Regions from separate parts of the Pseudomonas sp. TE3-3-F2023 genome, predicted to be linked through region 1. Evidence: predicted binding sites of a transcription regulator. Region 1 holds the regulator's gene; the other holds the start of a gene.

Region 1 (3,171 bases):
CAGCCAAACCGGACAAGATGAAAGGCTGGGCGGTGACCATCCAGTACCAGTCGCAGAAGGACATGGTGATCCTCACCGACCGCGCCAAGGTCGAGAACGAAGGCAACACCACCGAAGGCGAGAAGATCGTCTACAACACCCAGACCCAGGTGGCAACCGCCGGTCGCGGTGGCAACGTGACCTCGCCGCGTCAGCGCATCGACATGGTGATCCAGCCCAAGAAGAAGGCCGAGTAAATGGCAACCCTCAAAGCCCAGCACCTGGCCAAGAGCTACAAGGGGCGGCAGGTCGTACGCGACGTCAGCCTGTCGATCGACAGCGGCCAGATCGTCGGTCTGCTCGGCCCCAACGGCGCCGGCAAGACCACCTGCTTCTACATGATCGTCGGCCTGGTCCAGGCCGATCAGGGGCGCGTGCTGATCGACAACCTCGATGTCAGCCACCAGCCCATGCACGGTCGCGCCCGCGCCGGCATCGGCTACCTGCCGCAGGAAGCCTCGATCTTCCGCAAGCTGTCGGTGGCCGACAACATCATGGCCATCCTCGAGACCCGCAAGGACCTCGACCGCGACGGCCGGCGCAAAGAACTGGAAAGCCTGCTGCAGGAGTTCCACATCAGCCACATTCGCGACAACCTCGGCATGAGCCTGTCCGGTGGTGAGCGCCGCCGCGTGGAAATTGCCCGCGCGCTGGCGACCGCACCCAAGTTCATCCTGCTGGACGAACCGTTTGCCGGTGTCGACCCGATCTCGGTCGGCGACATCAAGCAGATCATCCATCACCTCAAGGCCAAGGGTATCGGTGTACTGATCACCGACCACAACGTGCGTGAGACCCTGGATATCTGCGAAACCGCCTATATCGTCAACGATGGCCGGCTGATCGCTGAAGGCGACTCCGAAACCATCCTGGCCAACGACCTGGTCAAAGAGGTTTACCTGGGCCACGAGTTCCGGCTCTGACCCCGGCACGCGCCTGGAGTACTGGCAAATCGCCCTGAAGGCCGGGGTAAAGTTGTTACAGTGCTCTAGGCAAACGCTACAATTTAAGGCATAAAACTTGCTTGATCTGGCGCCCCGGCGCCCTCGTGTAGTGGATGGCGCATGCGCGCCGGCGAACAAGGTATTAAGCCCCAGCCATGAAACCATCGCTCGTCCTAAAAATGGGCCAGCAACTGACGATGACACCGCAGTTGCAACAGGCCATCCGCCTGCTCCAGCTCTCCACCCTGGACCTCCAACAGGAAATCCAGGAAGCGCTGGAGTCGAACCCGATGCTCGAACGTCAGGAAGACGGCGACGACTTCGACAATAGCGACCCGATGGCGGACAACGCCGAGAACAAGCCGGCCGCCGAAGTCCAGGACAACAGCTTCCAGGAAAGCACTACCAGTGCCGACACCCTGGAAGACGGTGAGTGGAGCGAGCGCATCCCCAACGAACTGCCGGTCGACACCGCCTGGGAAGACATCTACCAGACCAGCGCCAGCAGCCTGCCGAGCAACGACGACGACGAGTGGGACTTCACCACCCGCACATCGGCCGGCGAAAGCCTGCAAAGCCACCTGCTGTGGCAACTGAACCTGGCTCCGATGTCCGACACCGACCGCCTGATCGCCGTCACCCTGATCGACAGCATCAACGGCCAGGGTTACCTGGAAGATACCCTCGAGGAAATCTGCGCCGGTTTCGACCCGGAGCTGGATATCGAGCTGGACGAGGTCGAAGCGGTACTGCACCGCATCCAGCAGTTCGAACCAGCCGGTGTTGCCGCCCGCACCCTGGGCGAATGCCTGTTGCTGCAACTGCGCCAGCTGCCCGCCAGCACGCCGTGGATGGCCGAAGCCAAGCGCCTGGTCACCGACTTCATCGACCTGCTCGGCAGCCGTGATTACAGCCAGCTGATGCGTCGCATGAAAATCAAGGAAGACGAGCTACGCCAGGTCATCGAGCTGGTACAAAGCCTCAACCCGCGCCCCGGCTCGCAGATCGAGTCCAGCGAGCCTGAGTACGTGGTGCCCGACGTCATCGTGCGCAAGGACAGCGACCGCTGGCTGGTGGAGCTGAACCAGGAGGCCATTCCGCGCCTGCGCGTCAACCCGCAATATGCCGGTTTTGTGCGCCGGGCCGACACCAGCGCCGACAACACCTTCATGCGCAACCAGTTGCAGGAAGCGCGCTGGTTCATCAAGAGCCTGCAAAGCCGCAACGAAACCCTGATGAAGGTGGCCACGCAGATCGTCGAGCACCAGCGCGGCTTCCTCGATCACGGCGACGAAGCGATGAAGCCATTGGTGCTGCATGACATCGCCGAAGCGGTGGGCATGCACGAGTCGACCATTTCGCGGGTAACCACGCAGAAATACATGCACACGCCGCGTGGCATCTACGAACTGAAATACTTTTTCTCCAGCCACGTCAGCACCTCCGAAGGCGGAGAATGCTCGTCTACGGCGATCCGCGCGATCATCAAGAAACTGGTTGCGGCGGAAAATCAGAAAAAGCCATTGAGTGACAGCAAGATCGCTGGTTTACTGGAGGCACAAGGCATCCAGGTAGCCCGTCGCACCGTCGCCAAGTACCGCGAGTCCCTCGGCATCGCACCGTCGAGCGAGCGCAAGCGACTGATGTAGCCCCTGAGATGTGCCACAGCGTTTGTGGGGCAGGTGCAAGATCTGCCTCTTTATGCACGGGCAACAAAGGAGAAGCTGTATGCAAGTCAATATCAGTGGACAGCATGTAGAAGTCACCCAGCCACTGCGCGATTACGTGCTTGAAAAGCTCGCTCGCGTGGAAAGTCACTTCGACAAGATCACCAACGTGCAGGTCATCATGAAAGTCGAGAAGCTGCAGCAGAAGGTCGAGGCGACCTTGCAGATTCCCGGCGGCGAAGTGGTTGCCAACGCCGAACACGAAGACATGTATGCAGCGATCGACGCCTTGGCAGACAAGCTCGACCGCCAACTGAAAAAACACAAGGAAAAACAGCAAAGCCTGCTGCAAGGTGCAGCTGCCCGCTGATCCCCCTCATCCATGATCCGACTTGAAACCATCCTGACCCCCGGCCGTTCCCTCGTGAACGTGCCGGGCGGCAGCAAGAAGCGCGCCCTGGAAAAGGTCGCCACCGTCATCGCCGATCAAGTGCCCGAACTGGAGATGCAAGACGTCTTCG
Region 2 (3,171 bases), 680 kb from region 1:
ATGGCAATGATCTGCTCGGCCACCTGGATAAGTTTCTGCTGCCGGCTCATGGCCTGGCGGCGCATCAGGGTGTAGGCCTCTTCTTCGTTACAGTCCTTCATCTTCATCAGCAAACCCTTGGCCTGCTCGATGCGCTTGCGCTCGGCCAGTTGCTGGTCGCGAGCAAGCAGTTGCGCCTTCAGTGCCTGGTCGCTTTCGAAGCGGGCCATGGCCACGTCCAGGATCGGTTGCAGCCGCGCGGCATGGATGCCTTCGACGATGTAGGCGCTGACCCCTGCCTGGATCGCCTGGCGCATCACCTCGGGGTCGTGCTCGTCGGTGAACAGCACGATCGGCCGCGGCTGGTCGCGGCTGACCAGGACAACCTGTTCCATCACATCGCGGTCCGGTGAGTCGGTATCGATCAGCACCACGTCCGGGCGCACCGTTTCGACGCAGGCGGGCAGGTCGATGGTCAGGCCAGGGGCTTCGATGACCTCGAAGCCGGCCTCGCTCAAGGCGGCCTTGAGGCGGCCGAGTTTGTTCTGGGTGTCGTCGATCAGCAGGATGCGCAACATGGATGGTTCCCCTCACGCGCCGACACGGGCATCGGGCAGGTTGCCTAGGGCATGCAGGCTGAAACTTCGGGCATAACCGTAGGGGTCGCTGCCGTCCCAGCGGCTGCCATCGATCAGCAGGCTGCTGCGCATCGGCTGCTCGGGGCAGGCCACGCCGAGGCTTCGGGCCGCCTCGCCATACAGTGCCAGTTGCTGGACCTCGCGGGCTACGCCGAGGTAGTCGGGGTCATCGCGCAGCAGGCCCCAGCGGCGGAACTGGGTCATGAACCACATGCCGTCGGACAGGTACGGCAGGTTGGCCCGGCCATGGTCGTGCAGGCGCAGGGCGTGGGGGTCTTGCCAGTGGTTGCCCAGGCCATCGTGGTAGCTGCCGAGCAGGCGCGGTTCGATACTTGCCTGGGGGGTGTCCAGGTAGGCGCTGCCGCTGAGCAGTTGCGCGGTGCTGCGGCGGTTTTCCGGGCTTTGCTCGATGAAGCGGCTGGCCGCCAGGACCGCCTTGATCAGCGCGCGGGCGCTGTTGGGGTATTGCTCGACAAAGCCGCGGGCGCAGGCCAGGACCTTTTCCGGGTGGTCCGGCCAGATCGATTGGCTGGTGGCCAGGGTGAAGCCCTGGCCCTTGGCCACGGCATCGGCAGCCCAGGGTTCACCCACGCAGAAACCGTCGATGCGCCCGGCCTGGATATGTGCGGCCATCTGCGCCGGTGGCACCACCACGCTGTCGACGTCGCGCAGTGGGTGGATGCCCTGGCTGGCCAGCCAGTAATACAGCCACATGGCGTGAGTGCCGGTGGGGAAGGTCTGGGCGAAGGTGAGGCGTGCGCCATGCTGGTGCACCAGGCGCGCCAATGCTTCAGGGTTGGTCACTCCTTTGCTCTGCAAGGCCGGGGACAGGTTTATGGCCTGGGCGTTCTGGTTCAGCCCCATGAGCACGGCCATGGCGCTGGCCGGTACACCGCCGATGCCCAGGTGCACGGCGTACACCAAGCCATACAGGCAGTGCGCGGCATCCAGCTCGCCGCTGACCAGCTTGTCGCGCAACCCGGCCCAGGAGCCCTGGCGCTTGAGGTTGAGGGTGAGGCCGTGCTGCTGGGCGAAGCCCTGGGTGGCGGCGACTATCACCGAGGCGCAGTCGGTCAGGGCCATGTAGCCGATGTTCAGGCAGGGCTTCTCCGGCGCGTCACTGCCGTTGACCCAGGCCAGGGGCGTTGCTCGGGGTACAGTGTTCACAAGGCTCCTCGCCCATACTGATAAGGCTGTGGGCTTTTCCGGTGCAACCGATGTGCCATCTGGCAGCATCCCTGTGGAGCAACTGCCTTGTGCCGCCTGCATTGGCCTCATCGCCGGCAAGCCAGCTCCCACAGATACAGCACAGCTTTCAGCCCTTGTGTTGTACCTGTGGGAGCTGGCTTGCCGGCAATGGGCTGCGCAGCAGCCCCACGATTTGCTGTCATGCCGGCCCCACGCTGGCTATAATCGCCCCCTCATTCACCCCGAGCCTTGCCCGCCCATGTATACCCTGGCCCGCCAGCTGCTGTTCAAGCTTTCTCCGGAAACCTCCCACGACCTGTCCCTGGACCTGATCGGCGCCGGTGGCCGTCTTGGCCTCAACGGCATGCTGTGCAAGCAGCCGGCGGCTATGCCGGTCACGGTCATGGGCTTGAACTTCGCCAACCCGGTGGGCCTGGCGGCCGGCCTGGACAAGAACGGTGCGGCCATTGACGGTTTCGCCCAGCTGGGCTTCGGCTTCGTCGAAATCGGCACCGTCACCCCGCGCCCGCAGCCGGGCAACCCCAAGCCACGCCTGTTCCGCCTGCCGGAGACAACGGCCATCATCAACCGCATGGGCTTCAACAACCTGGGCGTTGATCACCTGCTCGGCCGGGTGCGGGCTGCACGTTACAACGGCGTGCTGGGCATCAACATCGGCAAGAATTTCGACACCCCGGTGGAGCGTGCCGTCGATGACTATCTGATCTGCCTGGACAAGGTGTACACCGACGCCAGTTACATCACGGTCAACGTCAGTTCGCCAAACACCCCGGGCCTGCGCAGCCTGCAGTTCGGCGATTCGCTCAAGCAGTTGCTCGATGCCCTGGCCGAGCGCCGCGAGCAACTGGCCGGCACGCATGGCAAGCGCGTACCTCTGGCAATCAAGATTGCCCCGGACATGAGCGACGAAGAAACCGCCCTGGTCGCCGCGGCGCTGATGGAGTCGGGCATGGATGCGGTGATTGCCACCAACACCACGCTGGGGCGTGAAGGTGTCGAAGGGTTGCCGTACGGTGGCGAGGCGGGCGGCCTGTCGGGCGCGCCGGTGCTGGAGAAGAGCACCCATATCGTCAAGGTGCTGGCGGGCGAACTGAGCGGCAAGCTGCCGATCATTGCCGCTGGCGGCATTACCGAAGGCCGCCATGCCGCCGAGAAGATCGCTGCCGGGGCGAGCCTGGTGCAGATCTACTCCGGCTTCATTTACAAGGGGCCTGCGCTGATTCGCGAGGCGGTGGACGCTATCGCTGCGATGCCTCGGTGATCTGCCGGCCATTCGCGGGCGAGCCCGCGAAGAAGCCAGCGCGGATGTGGATTCGAAGTCATAAAAAAGGGCCCCATCAAGGGG

The links. The regulator sigma-54, encoded in region 1, starts transcription at its own class of promoters, with help from an activator protein. The targets are predictions, from matches to a motif close to ANTGGCATNNANNTTGCTNT.
Region 2: V3314_RS11680 (CmpA/NrtA family ABC transporter substrate-binding protein) is a predicted target of sigma-54. The motif match lies at 1,825-1,844, and genes of this name have one in related genera.

What each region holds. Positions count from the first base shown of each region.
Region 1 is NZ_CP145113.1:1,882,678-1,885,848, reverse strand. It holds gene lptA (lipopolysaccharide transport periplasmic protein LptA) at 1-236, shown strand, start outside; gene lptB (LPS export ABC transporter ATP-binding protein) at 237-962, shown strand; gene V3314_RS08545 (RNA polymerase factor sigma-54) at 1,139-2,632, shown strand; gene raiA (ribosome-associated translation inhibitor RaiA) at 2,712-3,020, shown strand; gene ptsN (PTS IIA-like nitrogen regulatory protein PtsN) at 3,033-3,171, shown strand, end outside.
Region 2 is NZ_CP145113.1:2,565,986-2,569,156, forward strand. It holds gene V3314_RS11675 (ANTAR domain-containing protein) at 1-557, opposite strand, end outside; gene V3314_RS11680 (CmpA/NrtA family ABC transporter substrate-binding protein) at 570-1,784, opposite strand; gene V3314_RS11685 (quinone-dependent dihydroorotate dehydrogenase) at 2,065-3,087, shown strand.